DNA from 3 places in the Lelliottia sp. CFBP8978 genome. Region 2 is predicted to be linked to each of the others. Evidence: riboswitches for the same ligand, from Rfam matches in the RefSeq annotation. Region 2 holds a riboswitch; each other region holds the start of a gene.
What was found. Region 2 has a riboswitch for thiamine pyrophosphate ahead of thiM (hydroxyethylthiazole kinase). Riboswitches for the same ligand answer to the same signal wherever they lie in the genome.
Positions count from the first base shown of each region.

Region 1: it holds a riboswitch for thiamine pyrophosphate, as region 2 does, so the genes downstream of both, thiB (thiamine ABC transporter substrate binding subunit) here and thiM (hydroxyethylthiazole kinase) in region 2, are expected to answer to the same signal.
Region 3: it holds a riboswitch for thiamine pyrophosphate, as region 2 does, so the genes downstream of both, thiC (phosphomethylpyrimidine synthase ThiC) here and thiM (hydroxyethylthiazole kinase) in region 2, are expected to answer to the same signal.

Region 1 is NZ_CM188253.1:757,779-763,156, reverse strand. Features, by position in the region: gene SOM82_RS03550 (sugar efflux transporter) at 1-673, opposite strand, end outside; gene sgrT (glucose uptake inhibitor SgrT) at 794-946, opposite strand; gene sgrR (HTH-type transcriptional regulator SgrR) at 1,034-2,689, shown strand; TPP riboswitch at 2,726-2,826, shown strand; gene thiB (thiamine ABC transporter substrate binding subunit) at 2,858-3,841, shown strand; gene thiP (thiamine/thiamine pyrophosphate ABC transporter permease ThiP) at 3,817-5,378, shown strand, end outside.
Region 2 is NZ_CM188253.1:2,824,672-2,830,049, forward strand. Features, by position in the region: gene fbaB (class I fructose-bisphosphate aldolase) at 1-627, opposite strand, end outside; gene thiD (bifunctional hydroxymethylpyrimidine kinase/phosphomethylpyrimidine kinase) at 976-1,776, opposite strand; gene thiM (hydroxyethylthiazole kinase) at 1,773-2,543, opposite strand; TPP riboswitch at 2,580-2,676, opposite strand; gene SOM82_RS13355 (DUF8093 domain-containing protein) at 3,014-3,499, shown strand; partial or broken gene SOM82_RS13360 (IS3 family transposase) at 3,626-4,465, shown strand; gene SOM82_RS13365 (hypothetical protein) at 5,190-5,378, shown strand, end outside.
Region 3 is NZ_CM188253.1:206,037-211,414, forward strand. Features, by position in the region: gene thiE (thiamine phosphate synthase) at 1-190, opposite strand, end outside; gene thiC (phosphomethylpyrimidine synthase ThiC) at 190-2,085, opposite strand; TPP riboswitch at 2,169-2,277, opposite strand; gene rsd (sigma D regulator) at 2,331-2,828, opposite strand; gene nudC (NAD(+) diphosphatase) at 2,924-3,697, shown strand; gene hemE (uroporphyrinogen decarboxylase) at 3,738-4,802, shown strand; gene nfi (deoxyribonuclease V) at 4,812-5,378, shown strand, end outside.

The DNA of each region.
Region 1 (5,378 bases), 2.1 Mb from region 2:
TCGAGGCGATAAATAACATGCGAACGTTTTTATTTTGCCAGCCGCTCACATGAGTGACGGGCGTATCCGCCGCCTGCTCCACCCTGGCGACCGATGGCAGCACAAAGGCGACCAACGCCAGGCTGATGGCAAAAATCCCCGCCGCGATGGAGAACATCATGGTAAAGCCGTAATTCAGCGCCAGCATAAACGCCAGCGGAGGACCAATCACCCATGCCAGGGAGAGCTGTGCGCGCATCACCGAGCTGAACATCACCACTTCCCGCGCCGAGCTATCCGCATATTCGCGCGCCAGAGCGAAAAGTTGCGGCATCGCGGTATTCGCCAGCGAAGCCAGTAATACGCCGCAGGTCAAGAGCGTCAAATAATGGCGATTAAAGGCGAACAGCAAGGCATTACCGATGGCCATGGCGCAACAGAAAAGGATTAATTTGCGGCGATCGCCCTGGCTGTCGGACCGTTTTGCCAGCCACAGGCTGACCAGAATCCCGGCGATGGCATTCACGGTGTAAAACAGCCCCACCCAGAACGGCTGTGCACCGACCTCCCGACTCAGGAACAGGCTTAGCGTCGGGGCCTGTAGCGCTCCCGCCACGCCCATCATAAAGGCCACCAGCATAAAAGCGGCATACACGCCGTTCAGGCGGCGGCCCATCGTCATCAACCAGAGCATGCGCAGTTCCTTGTCAAAGAGGATCGAATTTGAGTGGCATAGTAAACGAAAAAAGCCAGCAAAAACATTTTGCTGGCGGGTGATAAGCACCAATACTCAGTCACACATGATCGAGGCGAGTCAGCGGTCAGAGGTCGAATTCGTCACTTCCCACTGCATCAGATCTTCAAGCAATTTCAGCCGCTGCTCTGCGCACTGGCGGGCCAGCCAGGACACTCCTTTTGTCGCTGAAAAGTAGTGCTGATAAAACTGACGTGCGGTAGACCTCTTCATATTCACCTCCTCACTTCAACGAAATGAATTATTGGCTTAATATGAGGATTAATAAATTGCTGATTTTTTGTCAGGAGTTCCCCTTTTATGCCTTCTGGTCGTCTGCAACAACAATTTATCCGCCTCTGGCAGTGCTGCGATGGCCAGACAAAGGAGACGACGCTGAACGAACTGGCGGACCTCCTGAGCTGTTCGCGCCGCCATATGCGCACGTTGCTCAATACCATGCAGCAACAGGGCTGGCTGAGCTGGGAGGCAGAAGCCGGGCGCGGCAAACGTTCGCGGTTGACGTTTCTCTACACCGGCCTGGCCTTGCAGCAACAGCGCGCCGAAGATCTGCTGGAGCAGGACCGAATCGATCAGCTGGTGCAACTGGTCGGCGATAAGGCCGCGGTGCGCCAGATGCTGGTTTCGCACCTGGGCCGTAGTTTCCGCCAGGGACGCCATATCTTGCGCGTACTCTACTACCGTCCGATGAAAAATCTGTTGCCCGGTAGCGCGTTACGCCGCTCTGAAACCCATATGGCGCGGCAAATTTTCAGCGGTCTGACGCGCATAAATGAGGAAAACGGGGAACTGGAAGCCGACATCGCGCACCACTGGCAGCAACTTTCTCCGCTGCACTGGCGCTTTTTTTTGCGTCCCGGCATCCATTTTCATCACGGGCGTGAGCTGGAGATGGAAGATGTCATCGCCTCTCTGGAGCGGGCACGAGAGCTGCCGCTCTATTCGCATATTTCACGGATCCACTCGCCAACCGCCTGGACTCTGGATATTGAGCTTTCCGAACCAGACCAGTGGTTACCCTGGTTAATGGGCTACGTCCCTTCCATGATTTTGCCACTCGAGTGGCATTCCATGCCGAATTTCGCCAGCCAGCCCGTTGGCACCGGCCCTTACGCCGTGACGCGCAACAACAGCAACCAGCTCAAAATCCGCGCATTCGACGACTACTTCGGCTATCGCGCCCTGATTGATGAAGTTAACGTCTGGGTCCTGCCCGATGTCGGCGAGGAGTTTAGCGCAGGCCTGACGCTCGAAGGCCCCACCGCCGGCGAAAAAGCCGTCGAGAGTCGCCTCGAAGAGGGCTGTTATTATCTGCTGTTTGATTCCCGTACCCATCGGGGGGCAAGCCATGATGTACGCCAGTGGATAAGCCACATCCTCGCCCCCGCCAGCCTCATTTATCATGCGGAAGATCAGCACCAGGCCTACTGGTTCCCGGCGTACGGGCTGCTTCCGCGCTGGCATCATGCTCGTCCGGGGTACGCAGAAAAACCTGCCGGACTGGAGTCCATCACCCTGACGTACTACCGCGAGCATGTAGAACATCGCGTGATTGCCAGAATTATGAGCAAACTGCTGGCGGCGGAAGGCGTGACGCTGGAGATTCAGGAGGTGGATTACGATGAGTGGTATCGCGGAGAGGCTGTTAGCGATATCTGGCTGAACAGCGCTAACTTCACTCTGCCGCTAGACTTCTCTTTGTTCTCGCACCTGTATGAAATTCCGCTGATCCAGCACTGCATCTCCCGGGACTGGCAGCAGGACGCCGCGCAGTGGCGCGCCGGAGAGATGAATCTGGCGGTATGGTGCCAGCAACTGCTCTCCCGGCAGGCGATGGTGCCGCTTATTCACCACTGGCTGATGATCCAGGGCCAGCGCAGTATGCGCGGATTACGCATGAACACGCTCGGCTGGTTTGACTTTAAATCCGCCTGGTTTGCGCCGCCGGAACCATAACGCTTTCGTAATATTCACCAAATCATTACAATACCGCCGTTCTCAACGGGGTGCTGCATCAACGATGTGCGCTGAGATAATACCCGTCGAACCTGATCCGGATAACGCCGGCGAAGGGATTTGAGGCTGTCGCTCAAAATCCTTTGCCACTCAACTTTGAGGTGCAAAGTGTTAAAAAAAGTTCTCCCCCTACTGGCGCTCTTCGCGCTGCCTGCTTTTGCCAGGCCTGTTTTAACGGTCTACACCTACGACTCCTTCGCCGCTGACTGGGGCCCTGGCCCGGTGGTCAAAAAAGCCTTTGAAGCCGACTGCAACTGTGAGCTGAAGTTTGTGGCGCTGGAAGATGGCGTTTCGCTGCTCAATCGCCTGCGTATGGAAGGCAAAAACAGCAAGGCGGACGTGGTGCTCGGTCTGGATAACAACCTGCTGGAAGCCGCTTCACAAACAAAACTGTTCGCCAAAAGCGGCATAGCCAGCGATGCAGTGACAGTGCCTGGCGGCTGGAAAAATGACACCTTTGTGCCGTTTGATTACGGCTACTTCGCTTTCGTCTACGACAAAAATAAGCTGAAGAATCCACCGAAAAGTCTGAAAGAGCTGGTCGAGAGCGATCAGAAATGGCGCGTGATTTATCAGGATCCGCGTACCAGTACACCGGGCCTGGGTCTGCTGCTGTGGATGCAAAAAGTCTATGGCGACAAAGCACCGGAAGCCTGGCAGAAACTGGCTGCCAAAACCGTTACCGTCACCAAAGGCTGGAGCGAGGCCTACGGCCTGTTCCTGAAAGGCGAAAGCGATCTGGTGCTCAGCTACACCACCTCCCCGGCCTATCACGTTATCGAAGAGAAAAAGGATAACTACGCCGCTGCCAGCTTTACCGAAGGCCACTATCTGCAGGTGGAAGTTGCCGCGCGTACCGCCGCCAGCAAGCAGCCGGAGCTGGCCGAGAAATTCCTGAAATTTATGGTCTCTCCCGCTTTCCAGAATGCCATTCCGACCGGCAACTGGATGTATCCGGTAACCGATGTGACGCTGCCTGCGGGCTTTGAGCAGCTCGCCAAACCGCAAACTACGCTGGAGTTCACGCCACAGCAGGTCTCCTCTCAGCGCAGCGCATGGATTAGCGAATGGCAACGCGCCGTCAGCCGCTAATCCCCGGCTGGCTGATACCCGGACTGACTGCCGCCATCCTGATGGTGGCGGTGAGTCTGGGGGCTTTTCTGGCGCTATGGTTCAACGCGCCAGAAAGCGACACTGCCGCGCTCTGGCATGACAGCTATCTCTGGCACGTGGTGCGGTTCTCCTTCTGGCAGGCTTTTCTCTCTGCCCTGCTCTCTGTTATTCCGGCGATCTTTTTGGCACGGGCGCTCTATCGCCGCCGCTTCCCCGGAAGACAAGCGCTGCTGCGCCTGTGCGCGATGACACTGATCCTGCCGGTGCTGGTTGCCGTCTTTGGGATCCTGAGCGTTTACGGTCGGCAGGGATGGATCGCTGCGCTGTTAAATAGCGTTGGCATCGAATGGACTTTTTCCCCCTATGGCCTGCAGGGCATTCTGCTGGCTCACGTCTTTTTCAATATGCCGATGGCGACGCGGCTGTTCTTACAGGCGCTGGAAAATATCCCCGGCGAGCAGCGCCAGCTGGCCGCTCAACTCGACATGCGCGGCTGGCCGTTTTTCCGCTTTGTCGAATGGCCCTGGCTGCGCCGACAGATCCCTCCCGTGGCCGCCCTGATTTTCATGCTCTGCTTCGCCAGCTTTGCCACCGTGCTTTCGCTGGGCGGCGGGCCGCAGGCCACCACCATTGAACTGGCGATTTATCAGGCGCTAAGCTATGACTATGATCCGGGCCGCGCGGCGCTGCTGGCGATGATCCAGATGTTCTGCTGTCTGGGGCTGGTGCTGCTCAGTCAGCGCCTGAGCAAAGCCATTGCGGTGGGAAGCCATCAGATCAACGGCTGGCGCGATCCGCAGGATCGCCTGCGCAGTCGGCTGGGGGATTTCACGCTTATCCTGCTCGCTCTTTCGCTGTTGCTGCCGCCGCTGCTGGCAGTCGTCGTAGATGGCCTTAACCTGAATCTGCTCTCCGTCTTGCAACAGCCGGTGCTGTGGCAGGCGCTGTGGACATCGCTGCGTATCGCGCTGGGCGCCGGGTTGCTGTGTGTCTTGTTGACCATGATGTTGCTGTGGAGCAGCCGCGAGCTGTACGCACGGCAGTTAAAACTGAGCGGGCAGGCGCTGGAACTAAGCGGAATGCTGATCCTGGCGATGCCGGGTATTGTACTGGCGACCGGTTTCTTTTTGCTGTTCAACAGCACTATCGGCTTGCCCGAGAACGCCGACGGTATCGTGATTTTCACCAACGCGCTGATGGCAATTCCTTACGCGCTCAAAGTGCTCGAAAATCCGATGCGCGATCTGAGCGCGCGCTACAGCCTGCTCTGCCAGTCGCTGGGAATGAATGGCTGGCAGCGGCTAACCGTGGTGGAACTGCGTGCGCTACGACGTCCGCTGGCACAGGCGCTGGCTTTTGCCAGCGTTTTGTCGATTGGCGATTTCGGCGTGGTGGCGCTGTTTGGGAACGACGATTTCCGCACGTTGCCCTTCTGGCTCTATCAGCAAATTGGATCCTATCGCAGTCAGGATGGCGCCGTGACGGCTCTTTTACTCCTGCTGCTGTGCTTTACCCT
Region 2 (5,378 bases):
TTTCTTGAACGCATTGTTGCGCAGATAGGCCCACAGCACGGTGACCATCCCCAGTTCGTGGGCGCGCTCGAAGGCGGCAGAGATCTCTTCGATTTGACGGCGAGACTGTTCGGAACCGAAATAAATCGTCGCTCCCACCGCCACAGCCCCCATGTTGAACGCCTGCTCTACGCTGGCGTACAGCGTCTGGTCATATTCGGTCGGGTAGCTTAGCGTCTCGTTATGGTTCAGTTTGACGAGGAAAGGAATGCGGTGGGCGTAGCGGCGAGAGACGGATGCTAACACGCCGTAGGTGGAGGCCACGCAGTTGCAGCCCGCCTCAATAGCCAGCTCCACGATATTTTTCGGATCGAAATACAGCGGGTTGGCGGCAAACGATGCCCCGGAGGAGTGCTCAACGCCCTGATCGACTGGCAGAATGGAGAGATAACCCGTTCCGGCTAAACGCCCGGTGTTATAAAGCGTCTGCATGTTCCGCAGTACCGCTGGCGGACGGTTGTTATCTATCATGACCCGATCAACGTAGTCGTGACCTGGCAGGTAAAGTTGCTCGGCTGGAATGGTCATACAACGATGCTGTAACAGGCTGTCGGCATCTTTGCCAAGCAATTGCGCAATATCAGTCATAGCTATGCTCCCGTAAGTTCCGACGTCATGTCGGTACGTGATATCCATACCCACATTTTTGTGAGCAGACAAAGCCTGGACCCTGGTTAGCCTAATTTCCAGCTTTAGCTGGTTTTTTCAGCACAATCTGCTGGCTCGTTTCCTGTACATCAACATCGTTACACCGTTCAAACTGTCGCCCCTAACGGGTAACGGGATGGCCTGCCTGAGGCGCATAATTTATGCAACCGCAGTGGAGACTCCTGGCGTCGCGTTCCGTTCGTTCAGTTGACCCATTCCCGCTATGTGATTGTTCCTTCTCCATTTTATTGAGCGAAAACGCTTATCCCCGTCGACGCCTTTTACGCGTTACCACCACGCATGAAAATGGTGAACCGGGCCAATACCGTGGCCGACCTCCAGCGTGTCGGCTTTGGCAAGCGCACAGGAGAGCCAAGCTTTGGCCTCCTGCACCGTATCGTCCCAGTGTTGATGACGTGGACGCAGCGCGGCCAGCGCTGCCGATAACGTGCAGCCCGTCCCGTGCGTGTTTTTGGTGACAATACGTGCCGCCGTGAAGCGCTTAGCACCATCACGGGTAAAGAGCCAGTCCGGACTTTCTGTGTCATCAAGATGCCCCCCTTTCATCAGCACCGCCTCGCAGCCCAGCGCTAATAATGCATTGCCTTGCTCTTTCATCTCGCGTTCGTTGCGTGCATGCGGTGCGCCGAGCAGCGCAGCGGCCTCTGGCAGATTCGGCGTAATGAGCGCCACCTGCGGCAACAACTTTTTGCGCAGCGTTTCAACGGCGGATGGCGAAAGAAGCGGATCGCCACTTTTCGCCAGCATTACCGTATCGAGCACCACGTTCCGCACCTGATAACGCTCCAGCCGTTCCGCGACCGCTTCAACAATGTCCGTTTCGGCCAGCATGCCGATTTTGGTGGTATCAATGCGCACGTCGCTAAATACTGAGTCGAGCTGGGCTGCCACAAAATCGGGTTCAATCCGGTACACCGACTGCACCCCGCGAGTATTTTGCGCCACCAGGGCGGTAATGACCGAGCAACCATAGGCCCCCAGAGCAGAGAACGTTTTAAGATCGGCCTGAATTCCCGCACCGCCGCTCGGATCGGTGCCCGCAATCGTTAAGGCGTTAATCCGTTTCATGCATGGCTCTCCAGGTTCCACAACGCGTCGATAAATGCACAAGCAAAGCTGCCCGGCCCGGAACGTTGACTAGCCGCACGCGTGCCTGCCCGCTTCATCCATCCGCAGGCAGCCGCCACGTTATCCAGTCTGTCACCCGGCAGCGAACAGCTTGCCGCTACCACCGCCGACAGCGCGCATCCGGTGCCGACCACTCGGGTCATCAGAGGATCCCCTCCGCTGACCGTTTTCGTTCGCTGCCCGTCCGTGACGTAATCTACTTCTCCGGTGACGGCAACAATGGCATTCGTCTGGCGAGCCAGCGCCTGTGCGGCAGGCAGTGCAATGGCGGCGGCATCGGTAGTATCGACGCCACGCCCGCCGGCGCTCATCCCTGCAAGGGCAAGGATTTCCGAGGCATTACCGCGGATCGCCGCGGGTTTCAGGCTTAGCACTTGCTGACAAAAACGGGTCCGAAATGCCAGCGCACCGACGGCCACGGGATCGAGCGTCCACGGCTTGCCTGCGGCAACCGCACTTTCGATGGCCCGACGCATCGCCTGCGAGCGAGGCGAAGTGAGCGTGCCAACGTTGATTAACAGGGCATCGGCGATGGCGGCAAATTGCTCTGCTTCTTCGGCTTCGACGATCATTGCCGGAGAAGCACCCAGCGCCAGCAAAACGTTAGCCGTAAAGGTTTGCACCACATCGTTAGTCATGCAGTGTGTCAAAGGTGATCGCGCGCGGAAGTGGTGTAAGACGTGTAAATCGAGCAGGTCAGGCTGCATGGTTTCGCTCCTGCCTTGCGTGAAGAAGCGATAACCGTGAAAGGCATCTGACTTCCCTACGCTGGCATTATCCAGATCAGGTGGTACGGGTATTTCTCAGCCTTCACAAAGAAGGGCACCCCGAGTCATGTAGATTGAATCTCTATACTTTTTGCCAGCTTAGGGGAAGTGGCTTGCTTGCGCAAGCCCGCCTTCCGGTTATCGCTTCTTCACGTCCTGGCAGCAGCAAAAGGGTATCACAGCACTTATCATCCCGTATCACACTCTAAAACCGTCCGGTTTATCCTTGTCGTGAGCAGTGATTTAGTGATTTAGCTGTCGTGGTTTGCTTCCCCTACTTTTTAATCACAGAATAAAAACACCTATACCGATAAATTAAGAGCATCGATAGAGCGAAAAACTCCCTAAACCACAATTGACCATATAAAGAACGGCGCCAACATAAACCTTTAACATTATGAGGGATTCACATGCACGATTTCAGATTAATCATGATATGGGATGCTGCAAGAGAACTTAGCCCCCAAGATTTCCAATACATACTAAGGCCAGAGGTAGCATTCGAAAGAGCAAGGGTTTACTACGATCTTGATTCTGACAACTACTCTCACTTTAGCCTTCAACAAATGCCAAAGAGGAAAAGCGGTTTTATCAATTCCTTTTCAGCTAAGTATGACCGTAAGAGTAATGGCATGTATGATGGTGCTTATGATCATACACAACATAATGTAGATACTGGTTGGTTTATTGGAATAGATGAATCCGAGCAATGGGATTATTTTAAGCATCCATTCTATTTTGATGAGAAAGGTGAACTTGTCTACGATTGCTTTATGGATCACTGGCATTCATGGTTTGAAATGGAAGTTAGAGATGCTTACCGAAAATGCTTAGATAGCCATCAGGGAAGACAACCAGCACCTACACAGAAGTTTCACCCATCAGATGCACTGTAAGTACCCCACATAATCGTGCCATTCATATTTAGAGGTCATCCGGCATTGACCCTACCCCAAAATCCTGCTCCATTCAGAAACAGAACTCCGGCATGAAATACACTCCCCTGAACGGAGGTGGTGTCGATGAAAAAAACACGATTCGCCGAAGACACAGATTCTCTTTACCCTCAAACAGGCTGAGCTGGGTAGGTGTCCTTGCCGGATGTTTGCCGCAAGCTGGATAACTCCGATGCCACCTTTTACACCTGGCGCAAGAAATACGGTGGAAATACTCCCTGTGAACTCAAACATATGTGGCAACGGGAAGAGGGAAATCTGCGGCTGAAGAAACTGGTTGCCGATGACAGCGCACTGCGCCTGCGTATCTGTGAGATCACCGAAACGCAAATTCACTACAGATATCGCCGGGTACACGTGATGCTCCGGCGTGAGGGTTGGCGAGACGATCACAAACGAATCTACAGCCTCTACGGTGAGCAAGGGCTGTCGCTACGCTTCAAACGACCACGCCGCAATAAATCTGCCCAGCAATATCCAAACCACGTCTGGGGCATGGATTTTATTTCTGATGCGTTGTTTGACAGGCGACGACTCCGCCTGTGGACGGTTATCGACCTTTACACCCGAGAATGTCTGGGAATCTGCGTTCGACAGAAGTGGCTGGGATACTGGACAGTATAGCGCTCGGGCGTCCTTTACCACAGTTGCTGATAACCGATAATGGTTCTGAATTTGCATGAAAAATGCTGGACAAGTGGGTGTATGAAAGAGGAATAAGGATCGACTTCTCATGCCCGGGACATCGACGGACAACGCTACAGTCGAGTCCTTCAACGGCAGGTGCGGCAGGAATGCCTGAACGAGAACGGGTTCATGTCTCTGGAGGATGCACGGTTCAAAATCAAGGCGCGCATACACTATAACCAGAGTCGTCCCCATTTTGCACTGGGCTGGATGCCCCCCGCGAATTTGCCGAAAATCTTCCGGTTGCCAGAATATGCAGCCAGAATGAAGCCGGTTATTCCTGATTATGGCTGGATCACATACGGGGAGCGAATCACTGGCATTGTGATTAATCCAGCAACCAGAATTTACTATTTTTCTTACTCACCAAAAATAGCTGTTATAAAAATAACCACCGAGAATATATGTATACATTTAATGTCATTGAATTCTCATAAATTAAGACTTAAACGAATGCAGGAATTTTATACCCAAATAGACATCAGCAAAACAAACTGCATAAAATCAATAATATAAAAATTATTAATGTTGACTTTTGCTACAGTTATAAAATGTATTTCATATGATCCAAATCAAAGATCCTTCGCGACCGTTGGGCGATAGTTCAGCCACAAAATGCTATCGCAGTTAAAGAAACAGTTTAGGATTTATCTGTTATTTTTACAGAGAATAGTTTCCTGCGAAATAGTAAAATAACAATAATTAATTTTATTTAGTCCTCCATTACATACCGATACCCTGTTAATCTGATAAATGACTCATGCTAAAAATTATCATCCTGTCTGCTACGCTTTATATTGCATTAATGCTTACTGGCTTTTGGGTCGGTACGATGTATCGCGATTTTTTCCCGCAACAGTCGGTAAACTGTCACAACGGATAACGATAAGCGTTTGAAATATAGATTTTTTTATTGTTTTTTCTGATGGAAGTAGAGGTTTTAATGAAGAAGTTAATGTTAGTAGCGATTGCGGTCTCGGTTCTTTCTGCCTGTTCTTCTCCTGCTGAGCGTATGGCGCAGTGTGAAGCACAAGGTGTCAGTAAAGATACGTGCTATATGGCCGAACAAAACCGTTCTACGGCGATGAATGCTGTAGCGGAGAAACAAGCGTTAGAAAATGCTGCGAACGCC
Region 3 (5,378 bases), 1.9 Mb from region 2:
CATCGTAACGATGCCCCAGCGTAATCGCGGCCATAACATCGCCTTCAACCTCATCATCAGGTTTATCCTTGATGCGTAGCTGAAGCGTTTTTACGCCTGCTGCAAGCAGGCGTTCCAGCCACGTGACGCTATCTACCACCGGATAAAGCCCGAGGCGGAAGGGGACAGGGGGAAAGTCAGGTTGATACATTACACTTCCTCTTTTTTGAGGTAGATTTCGCCGCCTTTGGCGCGGAAGTTTTCCGACATGTCCGCCATGCCCACGTCGATCACCTGTTTCGCCGCGTAGTCGCGCACTTCCTGGCTGATTTTCATCGAGCAGAATTTGGGGCCGCACATGGAGCAGAAGTGTGCCACTTTGCCGGATTCCTGCGGCAGGGTTTCATCGTGATACGCGCGGGCGGTGAACGGATCGAGCGCCAGGTTGAACTGGTCCTCCCAGCGGAATTCAAAGCGTGCTTTTGACATGGCGTTATCGCGGATTTGCGCGCCGGGATGGCCCTTGGCTAAATCCGCCGCGTGGGCGGCGATCTTGTAGGTGATCAGCCCCTGTTTTACGTCCTCTTTATTGGGCAGGCCGAGGTGTTCTTTCGGCGTGACATAGCAGAGCATCGCGCAGCCAAACCAGCCGATCATCGCCGCGCCAATCCCGGAGGTGAAGTGATCATAGCCCGGCGCAATATCGGTAGTCAGCGGTCCCAGGGTGTAGAACGGCGCTTCATGACAGTGCTCCAGCTCTTCGGTCATATTGCGACGAATCATCTGCATCGGTACGTGGCCGGGACCTTCGATCATCACCTGGACGTCATATTCCCACGCGATTTTGGTCAGCTCACCCAGGGTATGCAGTTCGGCAAATTGCGCTTCGTCGTTTGCATCGCGAATCGATCCCGGACGCAGACCATCACCCAGCGACAGGGAGACATCATAGGCCGCACAGATTTCGCAAATTTCGCGGAAATGCTCATACAGGAAGTTTTCCTGATGATGCGATAAACACCATTTCGCCATGATGGAACCGCCGCGCGAGACAATGCCGGTCAGGCGTTTGGCGGTCATCGGCACGTAGCGCAGCAGGACGCCAGCGTGGATGGTGAAATAGTCCACGCCCTGTTCGGCCTGTTCCAGAAACGTATCGCGGAAGGCTTCCCAGGTCAGATCTTCGGCGATCCCGTTGACCTTCTCCAGCGCCTGATAGATGGGTACTGTGCCGATAGGAACCGGGCTGTTACGCAAGATCCATTCGCGGGTTTCGTGGATGTAGCGCCCGGTGGAGAGATCCATGACGGTATCCGCACCCCAGCGGGTGGACCACACCAGTTTTTCGACCTCTTCTTCGATGGAAGAGGTGACCGCAGAGTTGCCGATATTAGCGTTAACCTTCACCAGGAAGTTACGGCCAATAATCATCGGTTCGGATTCAGGATGGTTAATATTGGCAGGGATGATGGCGCGGCCGGCGGCGACTTCGTCACGCACGAATTCCGCGGTGATGTTTTCCGGCAAACGAGCGCCAAAACCTTCGCCCGGATGCTGGTGGCGCAGAACTTCGCTACGAATGCGTTCACGGCCCATGTTTTCGCGGATGGCGATGAATTCCATCTCTGGGGTAACTACGCCCTGACGAGCGTAATGCAATTGCGTCACGCATTTTCCCGCTTTCGCGCGTTTCGGCGTCAACAGACCGGTAAACCGCAGCGCGTCCAGACCCTCATCGGCCAGACGCTCTTTGGTAAAGACAGAGCTGCGATCGGTCAGCGGCTCGCTGTCGTTGCGGGCATCAATCCACGGCTGACGTAGTTTTTCCAGCCCCTGCTGAACGTTGATGGCGACAGCGGGATCGCCGTAAGGGCCAGAGGTGTCGTAGACCGGTACGGCTTCGTTATCTTCAAACTGGGGATTTTCTTTGCTGCCGCCGATGAGGGTTGGGCTAAGCTGGATTTCACGCATCGGCACGCGGATATCTGCTTGCGAACCGGTAATGTAAATGCGTTTAGAGTTGGGGAAAGCGGTGCCTTCCAGCGTATCAATGAAGTGTTGTGCTTGCGCGCGTTGTTCGCGGCGGGTCAGTTTGATTGCAGACATAGCTCATTCCAAATATGAAGGAAGTGGCTTGTCAGACGACGGATGAAGCAAGAGATGTGATCACCCAGAGAGGGTAATACAACAGCATGTTGACTCTTGTTCCCTTCGCAGGTATTAGCCTGATCAGGTTCCGCGGATCCCGAATTAACGGTCTCAGCCCGGCTTTCGCTCTGGGCACTCCGACAAGAAAACACTCCTGCAGGGCAGGAGCGGTATTTGTAAATTACTCGTTAACGCATAAGAACTCAAGCCGGACGCGCGATGTCATCTTCATTGCTGGCCTTCAGATTGCTGTCCAGCACGAGAGCGATGAGCTTGTCTTCAAGCGTGAACCGGGCTTCCATCGCTTCACCGAGATCGGAAAGGGCCTGCTGGAAATCCAGATAATTATCCTGATCGATAGCGTTTTCGAGCGTTGAGTCGTAGTAGTCCATGATCTGCTGGGTATTGGCTTCCAGCAGCGGATAGAGTTTTGTCGCCGTTAAATACGGGCTGGACCCTTCCATTTCGCGGATAATGCGTTCATAAATATTGAAATGACCGTCTGAAAGATAATCAACGAGGCTCTGACAAAAATCATCCAGCGCTTTTTCATTAAGCCGCATATAGGATTCTTTGCCAGGCTTAATGCCGACCAGATTGTAGTAGGCAACAAGCAAATGTTTGCGCACGTGCAGCCAGCGATCGACCAGTTGATGACTTCCTCCAACGCGCTCCGTCAGGCTTTGTAGCTGGTTTAGCATGTTTGACTCCGCAAGGTTAAGATTAAAAGCTGCCCACCCAAAATGTAATAATAATGTTACCAACATGCCTGTGAAGCAAAGGTAGTGCAATAGATATGGATCGTATAATTGAAAAATTAGATCGCGGCTGGTGGATCGTCAGTCACGAACAAAAATTATGGTTGCCCGACGGTGAATTACCTTATGGCGAGGCAGAAAATTTCGATCTTGCGGGGCAGTCCGCACTCAGGATCGGCGAGTGGCAAGGCGAATCCGTGTGGTTGATCCAACAAAATCGCCGCCAGGATATGGGCTCGGTTCGCCAGGTGCTCGATCTGGATGTCGGTCTTTTCCAGTTGGCCGGACGTGGGGTTCAGCTGGCTGAATTTTTCCGTTCCCATAAATTCTGTGGCTACTGTGGCCATACTATGCACCGCAGCAAATCCGAGTGGGCCATGCTGTGTGACCACTGCCGCGAGCGCTACTATCCGCAAATTGCGCCGTGCATTATTGTCGCCATTCGTCGTGATGACTCCATCCTGCTGGCGCAACACACCCGCCACCGCAACGGTGTCCATACCGTGCTGGCTGGCTTTGTCGAAGTGGGTGAAACACTGGAGCAAGCCGTTGCCCGGGAAGTGATGGAGGAGAGCAGCATCAAGGTTAAAAACCTGCGTTACGTGACGTCTCAGCCGTGGCCGTTCCCGATGTCGCTGATGACCGCATTTATGGCTGACTATGATAGCGGGGAGATCGTTATCGATCCGAAAGAGTTGCTGGAGGCAAACTGGTATCGCTATGACGATCTACCGCTGTTGCCGCCGCCAGGCACCGTCGCTCGCCGCCTGATAGAAGATACCGTGGCAATGTGTCGGGCTGATGATGAGTGACATGTTACAATGAGGCCATGACGCTTAAGGAACTGCAAAAATGACCGAACTGAAGAACGATCGTTATCTGCGTGCGCTACTGCGCCAACCCGTTGATATCACGCCTGTATGGATGATGCGCCAGGCGGGCCGTTATTTACCGGAATATAAAGCCACGCGCGCACAGGCGGGCGATTTTATGTCGCTGTGCAAAAACGCGGAGCTGGCCTGTGAAGTGACGCTTCAGCCGTTGCGCCGATTCCCGCTTGATGCGGCGATCCTTTTTTCAGACATCCTGACCATCCCGGACGCGATGGGGCTTGGCCTGTACTTTGAAACAGGCGAAGGCCCGCGCTTTACCTCTCCGATTAAGAGCAAAGCCGATATTGATAAGCTGCCGATCCCGGATCCGGAGCAGGAGCTGGGCTATGTTATGAATGCGGTGCGCACTATCCGACGCGAGCTGAAAGGCGAAGTCCCGTTGATTGGTTTCTCCGGCAGCCCGTGGACGCTGGCGACATATATGGTTGAAGGCGGTAGCAGTAAAGCCTTTACCGTGATCAAAAAGATGATGTACGCCGAGCCGCTGGCGCTGCACGCATTGCTCGACAAGCTGGCGAAGAGCGTCACGCTTTATCTCAATGCTCAGATTAAAGCAGGCGCGCAGTCGGTGATGATTTTCGATACCTGGGGTGGTGTATTGACCGGGCGTGATTATCAGCAGTTCTCGCTGTATTACATGCACAAAATCATTGATGGTCTGCTGCGTGAAAACGAAGGCCGTCGCGTGCCGGTGACACTGTTCACCAAGGGCGGCGGGCAGTGGCTGGAAGCCCTGGCCGCGACCGGCTGTGATGCGCTGGGTCTTGACTGGACGACCGATATTGCCGATGCGCGCCGTCGCGTGGGTGACAAAGTGGCGCTGCAGGGCAACATGGATCCTTCCATGCTGTATGCGCAGCCTGCGCGTATTGAAGAAGAAGTGGCAACGATTCTGGCCGGATTTGGTCAGGGCGAGGGTCACGTCTTTAACCTGGGCCACGGGATCCATCAGGATGTTCCGCCAGAACATGCGGGTGCGTTTGTGGAGGCGGTACACCGACTTTCAGCCCCGTACCATCAGTAAGGAGTCGTTATGGATCTCGCGTCGTTACGCGCTCAGCAGCTTGAACTCGCCTCATCCGTGATCCGCGAGGATCGTCTGGGTGTGGATCCGCCGCAGTTGATCGCAGGCGCTGACGTTGGGTTTGAGCAGGGCGGAGAGGTGACGCGAGCCGCAATGGTATTACTGAAGTATCCTTCGCTGGAGCTGGTTGAATACAAGGTGGCGCGTATTGCCACCACCATGCCTTACATTCCGGGCTTCCTCTCTTTTCGTGAATATCCTGCGCTGCTGGCTGCGTGGGAACAACTCTCGCAAAAACCCGACCTGCTGTTCGTCGACGGTCATGGGATTTCTCATCCTCGTCGCCTCGGCGTGGCCAGCCATTTTGGGCTGCTGGTGGATGTGCCCACCATTGGCGTGGCCAAAAAGCGTTTATGCGGCAAGTTTGCTCCGCTTTCTGCCGAACCTGGCGCTCTGGCACCGCTGATGGATAAAGGCGAGCAGCTGGCGTGGGTCTGGCGCAGCAAAGCGCGGTGTAACCCGCTGTTTGTCGCAACGGGGCACAGAGTGAGCACGGATAGCGCGCTGGCGTGGGTT